DNA from 2 places in the Lacrimispora brassicae genome. Region 1 is predicted to be linked to the other one. Evidence: riboswitches for the same ligand, from Rfam matches in the RefSeq annotation. Region 1 holds a riboswitch; the other holds the start of a gene.
The links. Region 1 has a riboswitch for cyclic di-GMP ahead of ACYVD3_RS07725 (sigma factor-like helix-turn-helix DNA-binding protein). Riboswitches for the same ligand answer to the same signal wherever they lie in the genome.
Positions count from the first base shown of each region.

Region 2: another riboswitch for cyclic di-GMP. It lies ahead of ACYVD3_RS14400 (sigma-70 family RNA polymerase sigma factor); the one in region 1 lies ahead of ACYVD3_RS07725 (sigma factor-like helix-turn-helix DNA-binding protein).

Region 1 covers NZ_BRYH01000009.1:409,795-417,603, reverse strand. Annotated here, with positions in the region: gene ACYVD3_RS07730 (ATP-dependent DNA helicase) at 1-1,468, opposite strand, end outside; gene ACYVD3_RS07725 (sigma factor-like helix-turn-helix DNA-binding protein) at 1,978-2,472, opposite strand; cyclic di-GMP riboswitch class I at 2,796-2,882, opposite strand; gene ACYVD3_RS07720 (S-layer homology domain-containing protein) at 2,903-5,791, opposite strand; gene ACYVD3_RS07715 (hypothetical protein) at 7,717-7,809, opposite strand, start outside.
Region 2 covers NZ_BRYH01000027.1:84,476-92,284, forward strand. Annotated here, with positions in the region: gene ACYVD3_RS14365 (aldo/keto reductase) at 1-468, shown strand, start outside; gene ACYVD3_RS14370 (carboxymuconolactone decarboxylase family protein) at 508-1,200, shown strand; gene ACYVD3_RS14375 (cupin domain-containing protein) at 1,240-1,671, shown strand; gene ACYVD3_RS14380 (DUF362 domain-containing protein) at 1,707-2,837, shown strand; gene ACYVD3_RS14385 (ECF transporter S component) at 2,851-3,420, shown strand; gene ACYVD3_RS14390 (uridine kinase family protein) at 3,431-3,991, shown strand; gene ACYVD3_RS14395 (permease) at 4,047-4,946, shown strand; cyclic di-GMP riboswitch class I at 5,098-5,188, shown strand; gene ACYVD3_RS14400 (sigma-70 family RNA polymerase sigma factor) at 5,611-6,060, shown strand; gene ACYVD3_RS14405 (recombinase family protein) at 6,623-7,009, shown strand; gene ACYVD3_RS14410 (hypothetical protein) at 7,070-7,441, shown strand; gene ACYVD3_RS14415 (LPD28 domain-containing protein) at 7,475-7,809, shown strand, end outside.

The DNA.
Region 1 (7,809 bases):
GTAAAAAATCCAGTTGTTTTGGCAGGGAGCAGACCTGACAGGCGGTGGTGCCGGTATGCTCCAGCCAGCATATTGATTGAGAGTAGTCCAGCAAAATCATCAGCTTGGAGAGCTTTTGCTCCATTCGGCTGACCAATCGCCCATAGGCTGCGGCTTTCCTATAATCCTTAGTAAAGAAAAGCACTGACAGTCTGCGTAATATCTCTGTCAGTGCTTTCAGATTCTGTATACTGTCAAAGCGAATTTCTACCGCCGAACAGGTTTTGTCATAGCTCACGCCTGCGGAGTTTTTCAGATTTTCAAACAATGCTGTATTCTGGCGCAGCATTTCTTCGCAAAGCCTTAAAATCTCACCCTTATCCGTATTCTGGCTGCCGATGGAGCGGTAGATGCTAGAGGTAAGCCGTTCCAGTTCCACACTTTCAAGGGTCATTCCGTACATCTGTCTTGCTGCATCTAGCAACTTATGAGCCTCGTCAAAAATCAACAGACCACAATCTGGAAACAGTCGGTTCCTTCCACCTTTTTGACTTAGCACATCCGCTAATACCAAGTTATGGTTTGCAATTTGAAAGTCAAATGCATTGGTCTGCGATCTAAGGATAAAATTGCGATAGCGGCAAATAGAGGCGAGATCACAATGCAGATGGCAACGTTCCACGCAGATACGCCCTTTGACATAATCGGTCAGGGGCAGGCTGTCTAAATCAATGGAGCAGGCGCCGGTATATAAACAATCCAGCGTTTCAATCAGTTCTTTATCTCCCTCACGCCCATTATTTACAGTGGAAGAACGGTAATTTCGCACCCGATCATCACAGGCATAGTGAGATTTCCCCTTACGCACCACAAAGGATAAAGGGGTTTCAATAATACGATGTTCCATTAAGACATTGGAAATCTGCGGAATATATTCTTCGGTCAATGCTTTTTGCAGGGCAATGGTGGAAGTGGAAATGATCGCCGGTTGACTACTTCCATGGAACAGGCGGTAGATTGTTGCCGCCAATATGTAGGCATGGGTCTTGCCCGTGCCCACTTCTGCCTCGCACAGTGCCACTTTGGTTTCTTCCATAGCATCCAGCATTGACAGAGCAAGGGACAACTGGTTTTCCCGAAAGGTCATACCATGCTTTGGCAGAATATCAGTAAAAATATAGATCAGAAGCTCTCTCGCACGGCTATGCTTATCTGCGTGTTCCGGTTCTTCCACCTCAGATACCTGTGCCAGCATTTTTTCAATGGCTTTCTGGTAGCCGGAAAACGACAAGGACTTCTGGCGCGAAAACAGTCTCTTCGCTTTTAATGTTGTCAGGTCTACCATACGGTAGCTGTATGTTTTGCCGGTGTAAAGCTCAAGCAGGACGCAATTCTTGGTGGTCAGTACCACCTTTTCGTCCGGTCGGAACAAACCGGCTTCATAAATCTTATTTTGAATGTCTGCCATGCAGACTTTTTTCTCATTCATAGCTTTTATGCCTCCTTTGAATCCTAAAGGAGCGACACAAGAATGCGGCGGTGTCGGAAACGGTTTGGTTGTCTTTTGACAAAATAGCCGGCTCCGCCGCATGGTTTCTATCGCTCCGATAGAGGTTTTATAAAAAAGAAGGTGTGATGAGCGTTCCGCGCGGTTACACGGAATCCATAAAAGCCGCCCCTCATTCTCTCTCAAATGAGGGTGATGCATTTTCCCGGTCATCCTGCCGGGCTGTTCAATGCGGTGAAGCGTTCAAAACAGAAGTATCATAATCACCGGCAAGGATCATCGCAATCCGCTCCACCACAGAGCGTAACAACCGCAGACATTCTCGCTCGGAGGGCGCTGCCCTCGTCTTCGCGTGTCCCGTCATGTCGCTTCTCTTGCCGGTAATGTAACCATCACACCCGTATTCTGTTTTCAATGTTCAGGTGAAAGGAAGCTCAGAAATTTTCCTTTCAACCAATGTCAAAAAAACAGGGGGGTGTAGGGGTATAAAATTAAATTTTTTCAAAAAACTTTTGCAGTTTTGCCGTAGCTGCTTCGATGCTTTCGTGAACAGAAGTAAAATGCACTCCTTCACGGCTTGCAATTTGCCGATAGGATAACCCTTGAAAGAAATGCAAAATAAACCGCCGCCGCTGTACCTCTGTCAAATCTCCGCTGTCCATAAGCTGCTTTGCTGCTTCCATGGCGTTTCTACTATCACTTTTATGTATCCATTCCGTATCCAAAGGGGCTGTGGCAAGCTGCCCGGTATCCTCCAGTCCGTTGATGCTCACATCCAAACGGCTTGTCCGATTATCGTTTATAACCTGCTGATGATAAATTTCATCTGACAGGGCTTTCAGATCCATAAAATCCTCTACCGTTTTGTCTGGATTTTCCGCGAGGTAATCCTTAAGCGTAATTTCCACGATACGGTCTGCAAAGCGGTAGACAATGCCATCGCTGAATTTATTCCTTGCATAATCGCTATCTTTATAATTCTTCATGTTCCTTTCCTCCGATCTGTTTTGCTGGAATGCGAAAACAGATCGGGGGGTGGAGAGCGGCAGCGCGGTTCGACAATCAGACAGCCGTCAAGGTCCTTGTTTGGAATAAAAAGGAATATAAACGGTTTTTTTGTCGAACAAAAAAAGTCAGTACGCTGCCCTTGGCAAAATACTGACTTTTTTAGAATATGGCTATTAAATTGTATATTTGAGAGGTGGTATGTACGAGCCGTGGCGTAGAACGAAAGCCCTGCCCGATACCACAAATACCCGTAAAATATGGCAAGAGCCCACCCTCAGAATATAGGGCAGGCTCTGCGCGGTTTTGCAGCCAGACTATCATAGCGCATTTGCGCCTTAGATCCTCAGCTTTGCGTCCCCGGCTTTAACCGGGTTTGCCCTTGGCATTATTCATTTTGTTGTCTGTGCTTTATTTTTCCGGCACTCGGAGTACATCGCCGGGGTAAATGATAGAAAACCGGCTCTTGTTATTCAGCCGTTCCAACTCGGACATTGTGCATCCCAGCTTGTGTGCAATGAGCCAGAAGCTGTCGCCCTTTTGTACGATGTAGGTTGTATAGCGGAGATTTTTGGGCACATCCGCCGTCACGCCGTACTGGTCAAAGGTATAGGCCCCACCATCAATGTCCTGCTTGCCGGTGAGGGGCTTGCCATCCTTGAAGTACATCCATTTGCCGGAATCGTTCATGGTCCAGCCCTGCGCCGTGTCGTTGGAAATTGCCAGCTCCACAAAGCGGCGAAGCACAGCAGACACCTCGGCTCTTGTGGCTGTACCCTGCGGGTCAAAGAGATTGCCGTTTTTGCCGCTGATAACCCCTGCCATCTGCATCTGCTTCACGGCTTCCTTGGCATAGGCACTGATCTTTCCATTATCAGCAAAGGTATTTTCCACATGAACTTTCGGCAGAGTATAACCGATGGTCTTGGCATAGTTGCTCATAATGACCGCCATCTGCTCACGGGTGATGGACTGATCCGGGGCAAACCTTCCATTGCCAACCCCGTTTACAATGTTGTTTTTGCTTGCCCACTCAATGTAGCCCATGTAGTAGGCGTCGCTTTTCACATCGCTGAAGCTGCTCTTTGCGTAGCCGCTTACATCGGCGCTTGCCAGCCGTCCGAGGACGGTGACAAACATTCCTCTCGTCATAGCGGCATTCGGACTGAACTTGGTTTCAGAAGTGCCGCTAAACAATCCTCGGCTTACCACAAACTCAATATCTTCCTTTGCCCAATGAGCCGCAATGTCTGTAAATGCGGTATTGGTCTGCTTGTAGCCGATGCCGTAGGTGGAAAAATGGTCGGTGCTGAAACGCAGTACCTGTTCCACACTGTCATAGACCGAGTTTGTGAGCCAGTGTACCTTGCCCTTGGCATCCACATAGACCGCCTGCACATTTCCTGCGTTTTCATTTGCGCCGAGGGTGTAGGGAATAGTTACCGATACGCTGCCTGCGCCGAAGCTGCTGACTGCCTTGCCGTTGCCGTAGTTCACATTGAGGTCGAATACCGGGCGGCTGCCGATGGCTTTTTTCGCATCACCGGTCAGCTTGCTGCTGTCCCCACGGGTGGCGGTGATGTTGACATCCGATTTTGCCTGTTTGTTGATTTCCTGCACGGTAGCCAAATCCATGCCGATTCGGATGTCGGGGTTATCTACCACCACAATGGTGTTGACAATTTTCTTTTCAATGATAGTGTCCTGCACGGTCTTAGGCAGATTGACCGTAACATTAGAGCCTGTCTTATTGCCGGTGTCCACACGGAGAACTACTGTAATGCCATTTTGCTCCGTGCCGTTTTTCTTGGCCTCAGCCAATGCCTTGTCAAAGGCGTCAGTCACAGTTTTGCCAGTGATGTTCACTATGACATTGCCCTTGCCGTCTGCTGTGCCGGGAACCTTGATTTCCCCCTGTGTAGGTGAATTGGGCTTATCCGGTGCGGGCGGGGTGACGATGACAGGGCTGCTGTTGTCCGAGGAGCTGCCGCCGCCATCACCGCCGGAGCTGCCATTGTAGCTAAATGTTGCCGCAATGGTGTGATTGGCGCTTACGCCAGAAAAAGTGTAGCTTGTAATCTTTCCTTGGCTTACGTCATCCACCTTCACATCCGCGATAGAATAATTGCTGCTGGGTGTGATGGTAAAGGCTTTGCTTGTGCCGCTGTCCACCGTCACACTGCCGCTGGGGGAAATACTACCCCCAGTGCCTGCTGTTGCTGTGATGGTGTGGGTTACAACCGGTATCGTCGTTACAGTAATATCGAAGGTTTTTGTGTAATCACTGCTTGCGGTCGAGCCGTTTGCAACGGTTGCTTTCACCGTGGCTGTACCTGCCGACGTTGCACTAAAGGTGCTGCCTGCAATGGTTGCGCCCGTGCCGTTTGCGTTTTCCACGCTCCAGACAATGCTTTGATTGGTGGCATTGGCGGGAGAAACGATTCCTGTCAAGGTTAAACCACTGCCCGCCTGCACAGAAGCGGCATTGGTCATGGTGATATCCGTTACAGGAGTGAATATCATGATGCTGGTCAATGTCAAGTCTTTGCCGGTTACATTTGCGGATACCGTAACGCTACTGATGGTGCCGAGGTAGTAGCCGGGAGCGCCTGCATCAATGCTGTAGCTACCTGCCGAAACATTGGAAATGGTGTAGGCTCCGTTTGCATCTGTGAGTACCGGAGTACCTACAGGGCCACTTCCGTTCTTTAACCACACAGAAGCGCCGTTAATGCCGCTGCCTGTATCGCTGCCCTTGATGGTACCGCTGATGGTGTAGGTGGAAACCGCCGTCACAGAGACGCTCAGTCCTACCGTAGCGTTGGTGCTGTGGTTGGTGCTTACGTTCAGGGTTTCATTGTAATTGCCCACTGCAAGACCGGCTTTCGGTGTAATGGTAAAGGTGGCTATATCGCCTGCCGCTAGCGTAGTGGTACTGAGTGTGCCGATGGTGTAGTTGGTGCTGGTCGGCTGGGTCAGCGTCAAACTGGAGTTTCCAGTGTTTGTAATGGTGACGGTCTGCGCTGTCGGGGCGCTGTAGCCCACTTCCAGCGATCCAAAATCCTTGCTGGTGGGATTGGCTGTGATGGTGTAGGTAGGAACCGCCGTCACAGAGAAACTTAAATTCACCGTAGCATTGGTGCTGTGGTTGGTGCTTACTGTCAGCGTTTCATTGTAATTCCCCACCGCAAGACCGACCTTCGGTGCAACGGTAAAGGTAGCCGTACCGCCTGCCGCCAGTGTAGTGGTACTGAGTGCGCCGATGGTATAGCTGGTGCTGGTCGGCTGAGTCAGTGCCACGCTGGAGTTTCCAGTGTTTGTGATGGTAACGGTCTGCGCTGCTGGGGCAGTGTAGCCCACCGTCAGCGAACCGAAGTCCTTGGCGGTCGGATTGGCTGTAATGGTGTAGCTGGGCGCAGCGGTTACCGTTAGCGTGGCTGAATTTGAGGTAGCAACAGGCGCTACCGTACCACTGACGATGGCACGGTATTGATAGCCGTTCATCCCTGCGGTTACCCCGGTGATAGTCAGCGTCGACGTACTGGCTCCGCTGTATACTCCACCGCTCGAGATGTTCGCAAAGCTGCTGCCAGTGTTAACCTGCCACTGATAGGTTAAACCCGTTCCGGTCGCCGTAACCAAGAAATTAACCGACTGCCCTTCGTTCACCGTTTGAGGGTATGGCTGGCCTGTGATGGAAGGAGCCACTGAGGTATCCACCAGTACGCCGGTCATGTTGCCTACGCTGTTCAGCGTCAGATTCGCATTATTTCCTGCGCCATCTTGGATGGTGCCACCGTTTAGGATTAGCGAGCCGATGCTGATGCCGTTACTGTCGCTGTCGCCCGCCTGCACCGTATAACGAAAGACCAGATTACTTGCGCCACTGCCGCTTACATAAGTGGCCTGCCGTGACGTGCTACCGATGATCAGCGAGAGATACGGTGTGCCGCTGGAGGTGTTTACAGTCACATTCTCGTCAAAAGTTACTGTGAAATCCAAATTGTTTCCGGCAGAATACGTTCCGTTCCCCGGCACCGTTACCGAAGTAACTGTGGGGGCTGTGGTGCCCGCTGCGCCCGGCTCCACCTTGATGTATTTATAGGTTGAAAGATTCGCCGCATTATATGAAACAGCGGGGGTTCCGTTCATATTGGCGCTTGCCGTCACCTGCATACCTGTGAAATCAGGAGACCCGACAGAGTTGGTCAATGCCTTAACACTACCGCTTGCAGTTATCGTTCCGCCGCTAACGGTTATTGTTCCCCCTACAATTCCTTGAGTGCCTCCGGTGCTTGTCACGGTTCCTCCGCTGATAGATACGGATTCCCCCACAAAAATCACCGAACCCACAGTGGTAATTGCACCGCTGTTGATAGTTAGATTTTCGCTATAAATTCCAAAGTTAGTACTGCCGGTTACAGTGAGCGAGCCGTTATTTTCCGCACTGATTTGGAGGTCACTATCTTGAGTACAAATTCCATATATAGTGTTTAGAGAATTCGGAAGAGCAATAGAATTTGCGCCCACCAATTTGAGCTTAAGACCGTTCGGGGCATAAATACCGTAGTTAGCTGCTGACAATGTGTACCCAGTGGTAATTGCCGCATCGTTCAGTGTGAGGGTATTTGTGTCACTGTTATAGGTGACGGTTGCGCCATCACCATCTGTATCGCCAAGCACATCCTCTTTGTTCTCACTGGTCACTTGCACGCCGCCCACCCATATGTCGTAGGTTGTGGTAAACATGGGAGTAACCAACCCGCGCGCCGCGATTGGCGGCATTTCACCCACAGTCACAACAATCTCCGGCAGCGGGGCGCTTACCGTGTAGCTCTCAACCACCGGTGTAAAAAAATATTCGCCCTCGGTATTCCTGTCATAGCCGGGCGAAACCCATGTTACTGGAATCTCCACGGTGGTTTCTTCCCATTGAGGTTCCGTTGTCGTTGCGGGAGTTGCCGTTCCCGGGTTGCCGGAATCCTGCACAGGATTTTCGTCGGCAGGCACGGCTGTCCGCACCGTGGCGGTCAGTGTTTCGGGCAATTCCAAATCCTGAATGGATGTGCCAAGGGCTCTTGTTTTTTCCGTTTCTGTCAGCGGTGCAAAGTTGGTGATTTCTCCGCTCCCGCCAATGGTCGTATGGATTTCCTCCGCCATTGCCGATACCGGCAGCATGGTCACAATCATGCACAGCGCAAGAAACATACTTAATAGTCGTTTGTTCATATGGTCTGTTCCTCCTTGATTTGTAAATTTGTGTTTCCTTGTTCCAAAAGTTTCTGCAGCCTATCGGCTTCTTCCTCGGTGGCAGGGCG
Region 2 (7,809 bases), on a different contig from region 1:
ATATTCCGGGAGGAAGAGCGGGAAATGGTTCCCTATTGCCGTGAAGAAAATATTGCACTGACTCCTTACAGTGCGCTTGCAGGCGGAAAGCTGTCCAAGCATAAAGGAGAAAGTTCGAAACGGCTGATGGAGGACAGCTATGCAAGACTTAAATACGAAGCCATGGAGGAACCGGATGAACAGATTATCAGCCGGGTTGCGGAACTGTCAGAGAAAAAAGGTGTTTCCATGACAGAAATTTCACTTGCATGGCTGCTGACCAAGGTCACTTCTCCCGTGGTAGGCGCAACAAAGCTACATCACATTGAAGGTGCAGTAAAGGCGGTTGAGCTTGACCTAACGAAAGAGGAACTTTTATATCTTGAGGAGCCCTATGTTCCCCATGCTCTTGTAGGGATCATGGCGCAGAACACAGTGGCCTCTTCCAAGGAGGAGCATGTATGGTCTGTGGGGAAACAAAAGATTTAAGAAAGCCAAATCAAAAAAAGATTAATTGGAGGATTAAAAATGAACTTATATGATACCGATCCGGAATTTATGGAAAGATTTGAGCATTTTGCATTTGAGGAAGTGGTTGGCGAAGAAGGCCAACAGCTCGATGACATTACCAGATACATGGCAATACTTGCGACCTTGATTGGCTGCCAGGGAGTGGATGAATACAAGCTCATGCTGCCTATGGCCCTGGACGCCGGGCTGATTCCTGTGATGGTGAAGGAAATTGTATATCAGTCTGTTGATTATCTTGGCATTGGTAGGATTCTGCCGTTTTTAACAGTGACAAATGAAATATTGTTGGAGTGCGGCATCAAGCTTCCTCTGGAAGGTCAGGCAACAACAACTTTGGAGAACCGGCTGGAAAAGGGTATTCAAGCGCAGATGGATATTTTTGGCGAAGGAATGAAGGGATTCTGGAAAGGCGGGCATATCAATCGCTGGCTGGCGGCCAACTGTTTTGGTGATTACTACACGAGAACAGGATTAGACCTTGCACAAAGAGAGATGATTACCTTCTGCTTTCTGGCTGCGCAGGGAGGATGTGAGCCGCAGCTTACATCCCATGCGGCCGGAAATATGAGACTTGGAAACGACAAGGAATTCTTGATTAAGGTGGTCTCCCAGTGCCTCCCCTATATCGGCTATCCGAGAAGCTTGAATGCGATTGCATGTGTTAACAAAGCAGCAGAGGCAAATCATTGATTGCTAAATGGAAAAGAACCATTTATGGAGGATAAACAAATGGAGAACAAAAATAATCTCGATATGATTTTCCCAATAGGAGAACCAAACGATGCTTATGCGCAATATTTTACAGGTCAGAGTTATTTAAATATGCTCACCACCAAGGGCCTGGCAATTGCCAACGTCACCTTTGAACCCGGCTGCCGCAATAACTGGCACATTCATCACGCCGATAAAGGCGGAGGGCAGATTCTGCTCTGCACCTCCGGCCGCGGCTGGTATCAGGAGTGGGGTCAGGTAGCGCAGGCACTGGAGCCCGGAAGCGTTGTCAACATTCCAGTTGGCGTCAAGCACTGGCACGGAGCGGCAAAGGACAGCTGGTTTGCGCACATTGCCATTGAGGTGCCTGGCGAAAACAATACGAATGAGTGGCTGGAACCGGTAAGCGATGAGGACTATTTAAAACTACCGAAAAAACGGAGCTATTAAGTTAACCAGATCAACAGATGAGGGGAGATGATCGTATGATGCGAATGATGAAAGGAAAATGGGAAGCCATTTTATCCATTGCGTTGTTGATGTTCGCGCTTGCAGGATGTGCAGACAGCGGATCGGGCATAAATGAGACGACTGTTTCCGAGCCTTCTGAGCCGGCCGCGCAGTCCGATGCGGAAGAAGTATCCAAAGATTCTGTGGAAGTCGGCGCAGTTTCCACAGGGGACATGCTCGTCACCAACGGCGGCAAGGAAATCCGGCTGTCGGAATTATCCTATCGAACAGAATCCGGGGACGTGCCGACGGTCTACTATATTTCTGATATTTCTTCCGAGGCGTTGTTGAAGATTTATCAGGCACTCAATTGGACGCCAACGGGCAAAGTGGCCGTGAAGCTCAGCACGGGCGAGCCGCCTGCATCCAACTATCTTGATCCGAATTTTATTAAGGATTTAGTCCAGTCGGTGGACGGTACCATTGTGGAATGCAATACCGCCTACGGCGGTTCACGTGCCAATACTGCCATGCATATGCAGGTAGCCAAGGACCATGGTTTTACTGCTATCGCAGACGTGGACATTCAAGACGCGGATGGCTCCATGACGCTCCCTGTGGAAGGCGGTACACAGATTTCCGAAAATTATGTCGGCACACACTTTGCGGATTACGATTCTTACTTAGTCCTTTCCCATTTCAAAGGCCATGCCATGGCGGGTTTTGGCGGTGCCATCAAGAATATCTCAATAGGCATTGCCTCTGGTGAGGGGAAGTCGCATATTCATACCGCCGGAAATGGCGGAAGCATGTGGAGTGCAGACCAGGACGCTTTCCTCGAAGCAATGGGGGATGCGGGAAAGGCGGTATCAGACTATCTTGGCAGCGGAGAGCGCATCGTCTATATCAACGTCATGAACCGGCTGTCTGTGGACTGTGACTGCGATGGGAACCCTGCCGAGCCGGATATGCACGACATCGGCATACTCGCCTCCTCCGATCCGTTGGCCGTGGATCAGGCTTGCATTGACTTGGTTTACGCCGCTCCGGACAATCAATCCCTTGTGCAGCGCATTGAATCCCGTAATGGCCTACATACACTGGAAAATGCAGCGTCTATCGGGCTTGGCAGCCGAAGCTATCGTTTGTTGGACCTGGATAATTAGAGAGGAGAATGAAATGCAAAATAAAAATATCAGAAATATGACATTGTCCGCAATATTTATGGCTATGAGCCTGATTTTACCTATTCTGACCGGAGAGATTCCGCAGATTGGAAATATGCTGCTGCCCATGCACATTCCTGTGCTGTTGTGCGGCCTGATCTGCGGCTGGCAGTATGGTCTGGCGGTCGGTTTTATCGTTCCGTTGCTGCGCTCTGTGTTATTCGGTATGCCGCCTCTGTTCCCTGTTGCTATTGCTATGGCATTTGAGATGGCGGCTTATGGCTGTATCATCGGCTTTTTGTACGGCCATTCCCGCTGGAAATGCATGTTCTCTCTTTATCGCTCTATGATCGCGGCGATGATTGCAGGCCGTGTTATCTGGGGTATCGCAATGGCGTCGATGCTGGGTGCCGGCGGCGGTTTTACCTGGCAGGCGTTTATAGCGGGTGCGTTGTTGAATGCTGTTCCGGGCATCATCTTGCAGATTGTGCTGATTCCCTCTATTATGGTGGCGCTCGACCGTACCAGGCTGGTTTCATTTTCTAAAAAGCCGGAGCGAAAAAGCCCAGTATCTACAAGTTGATATGGGAGATATGGATGAAATTATTCTGTGGAAAATTGCGACTTTACAGCAAACCGGATGCCGTTTGGTCATTGCCATAGACGGCAGGTGTGCAGCAGGAAAAACAACTCTTGCCTCGCATTTGCAAGAGTTGTTGTCCTGTAATGTAATACATATGGATGATTTTTTCCTGCGCCCGGAGCAGCGGATGCAGGAACGACTGAACCAACCGGGTGGGAATGTGGATTATGAACGGTTTGCCGACGAAATTTTTCTTCCGCTGCGGCTGGGACATGCCTTTTCGTACCGTCCCTACGACTGCCATACACAAAAACTGACAGAGCCGATTCGGGTTGAGGCAAATGCAATTACTATTATTGAAGGCTCCTACTCCTGCCATCCGATACTTTGGGAGCAATACGATTTGCGGTTATTTCTCACGGTAGAACCGGAAGAACAACTTCGCCGTATCCGTATGCGAAACGGAGAAGAGAGTGCCAAACACTTTTTAGAAAAGTGGATTCCTTTGGAGGAACGGTATTTTTCGGCTTTTGAGATTGCAAAAAAGTGTGAGCTGTGTTTTCAAACCTAACAGATGGAACGCATAAATAAACAACAATATTATTGAAAAGAGGTGATTTCCCGCCGTGGATATCTTAAACCGCGAGTTTATTTACATCTGGTACTATTTTACCGTTCAGCTCGATCAGATCTTCTGGTATTGGGTATTGGGTATTTTCATTGGTTCATTGGTTTCCGTCTTTGCCAAAGATAAAATCCATCGTGTGTTTGAAGCTATGCGCGGGAGGAAGTGGGGTGTGCTGGGGGTGATTCCTGCAAGTCTTTTGGGGATTGCCTCTCCGTTATGTATGTATGGCACCATTCCTATTGCCGCATCCTTTGCGAATAAGGGAATGAGGGAGGACTGGCTGGCAGCGTTTATGATGAGTTCGGTGCTGCTTAATCCGCAACTGGTCATTTACAGTGCTGCACTGGGTAAGACCGCACTTGTGATTCGTTTTGTATCCTGTTTTCTATGCGGAGCGATTTCCGGTTTACTGGTATTTATGTTTTACAAGGATAAAAGCTTCTTTCGATTTGACGGTTTTTCTGAAAGACAGAGCCATGACACCGACCCGAATTTATTCCTGCGCCTTTTAAAGAATATTGGCAGAAATCTGAAAGCTACGGCAGGATATTTCTTATTGGGTGTTTTATTGTCCGCTCTATTCCAACGCTATGTTCCGGCAGATGCTTTTGGCCGCCTATTCGGTAATAATGAAGGATTTGGTGTTTTGATGGCAGCAACGATCGGCGTTCCGCTATACGCCTGCGGCGGCGGGACAATCCCGTTACTGCAAAGCTGGCTTTTAGATGGCATGAGCATGGGCAGTGCAGCGGCCTTTATGATTACTGGGCCGGCAACAAAAATTACAAATTTGGGTGCACTCAAGATCGTGCTAGGAGCGAAACGCTTTATATTATATATTGCTTATGTTATGGTCTTTGCCCTAGTGACAGGGCTTGCAGTAAATCTAATAATATAAAAAAACAACGTCAGTAGGCAAAGTCATATGGGACTACTTCTAACTGGATTCATGTCAAAAGAATTCTGGAGTTTCAGATTATTTCCCGTCTGATTTTTGTGAATATGCATTTTGTTACAACAAGGTACTTCTCTCATTAAAAATAGAAAAGTAATGTAAAAGGCAAACCCATCTAAAGATGGGGACGCAAAGCCGAGGGTCTAAGACGCTTTTTCAAGCGTTATGATAGCCTAGCTGCTAAAAGCCTCGTCAGAGCCTGCCTTCTAAAGAAGGCAGGCTCTTGTCATATTTTGCGGTTTTTAGTCCAATAGTCCAGGGTATCAAATGACCGGCTTTCACCATCTATCATGGCGAAAGGGGCATGCTATGATAATTCCTTATTTCCCTCCCATGTGGAGGTGTGACTAAAGACGGCGTACTTCCTACATATTACCAGCTATTTTTTCAATTTTATATAAATTTTTTTAAAAAGTCAGTATTTTGCCAAGGGCAAAGTGCTGACTTTTTTCTTGCGACAAGAAAACTATTAATTCGACAAGCAAAGCAATGCATCCTATGGACTTTCTTTGCTAGATATAAAGACTTCTCGAGACCACGCTGCCGTTCCCCACCGCTTGTTCTTCATTTTTGGATTTGAAAAATCACGAAATGGAGGACAAGTACTATGGCTAAATTCAGAAAGAGGACAAACTATCGGAAAAAATACCCCGATTTGAGCAATGAAGTGATAGAGGTACTGGAAAAAAGTGACCGAAAGATGGAGTACCAACAGTATGACCTCAAGGTAGAGCGATGCCAGATTGACGGCACAAATCAGTCCGTTACATACATCCCAAGCCGGGAGGACTCCTATGAACGGTTGATAGAAGGAAATCGACAGTTTGCGGCAGATCAAGAAAGCGTAGAGGATGCAGCTGTAAATGCTTTATTGATTGAAAAAATGCTTTCTAGCCTGAAATTGCTTACGCCACAGGAACAAGAGCTGATAACGGAATTGTTCTTTGTAGGCAAAAGTGAGCATCAATTGGCAGCAGAAACCGGTATTCCCCGTATGACAATTCACAACCGTAAAAGACGAATACTGGCTCACCTGAAAAAACTTATGGAAAAGTAAAAATAATTTGGTCCAACCCCCTCACTCAACGTGGAAGTAAGTGAGGGGGTTTTTCTATTCTCCCTTTTGCTCCTTGAAAATTTCATATCCGGCAGCATCAATACATGATCTGTCCAGCCGTGTGAAAAGCGGCAGCGACCTTGACGGGCGCGCCAAAACTGCCTGCGGATTGGATAAGGTGGTATATATACCGCCTTATCCGTCTGTCGAACCGATGGCATCGAAGGTGACGAGCGAGAACGCCCGGTCATAAAACAGCTTGTGGTGAGCTGTATCGCAATGAAATGGACAGTGCTAACGCTACTTCCGCCCAGCCACAGACATCGCAATGGGGGCGGCTCGCAGAGATCCTGGGAGAGGTGAAATTCCTATGAGGCCCGCTTAACCAGCAGGCCGTTGCTGTTGCCGCCCTAGCTTCGGGAAGTAGTGTCAAATAGAAGCGTAGAACCAAAATGAAGAACAAGCAAAATATCTCATTTTAGAGACCATGCGGCGGGACAGCTCTGCCCCGCCGCATTCCTGTGAAATGAAATCGATCAAAATTTAAAGGAGGTTTTTGATAATGGAACAGAAAAAAAGAGCATGGCTGTATTGCCGTATTGATGCACCGGAGGATACGCATGGCACATTAAAGGAACAGCAAAAGGAACTCTGGGACTATGCCGAGCAGCTTGGCTTGGAGGTTGCCGGTGCATCGCAGGATATTGGAAGCGGTTTGACTCTTGACAGACCTGGACTTAACGTCTTGAAAACTGCCGCCGCAGAAGGGCGAATGGATATTGTGCTGGTAAAAAGTCTATCTAGTATCGGACGAAATATGGAACAGACATTGGAGCTATCTCAACAGATCAATCAGATGGGGATCACCCTATGCTCCCCTCTTGAAGGAGAAATCCAACTTTCATCTGATACGCCGCTTTCCCCGGAACCGTTTTTGCATCTGAGCTAGGGCATTTATACGATGTTCTGGATGCTGCTCATGAAATAAACCATCGAAAGGAGAGTTGTTATGACTAACGAAGAAATAGGTAAGATGTTTGAAAACAACAATGTAGTCAGGGGATACGTCTATACCTATGAAGGAGGTCGAAGTGAATATTGGTTTGAGAATTCGCCCTCCAACATTGCCAACTTTATTATGCAGCATAGGGATGCGAAAGAAATCATTGTCACCGATACAGTAGACAGAAAAATATTAAACACCATTGGCGAATTTATCGACCGCTGCCCGGATCAGGGGCTCCTGCAACAGATTCTGCCTCACCTGATTCCGATACAGATGGGAGAGGCTGAGCCACAGGAGATTCCCGTTGCGAAAGATGCAGAGGTAGAGGAATACTTCGAAATGCGTGATGAGCCAAAGATGGGGCTTGAGCTATGATACCCTTAATGTCATTTGCCTGGAGGTAACCAAATGAGCGTAAACGCCAGAAAAGAACAATTTGAACATGTCGAATTATTTGGGAAGCCAGCGCTTTTCACTGATTCCCGGATTGATCGGAGTACGGTACCAGAGGGCTTTCACTGCTACGATCTTCGGGGGTCTGATTATGATCCCGGAAAGCCCATTATAGTGGAGGATCATGTTGTCGTAAATCATGCCGGTACGGTAATCACATCAGAACCGGTTAGCATGCCCAGGGAGGGGCGCCGCAGACTGAATGGAAAGCTGAATTTTCTTGGTGAATGTTTGAGTCTTGAAGGCTTCTGTGAAGAACACGCAATCACCCTTGCACCGGAGACCTGCAA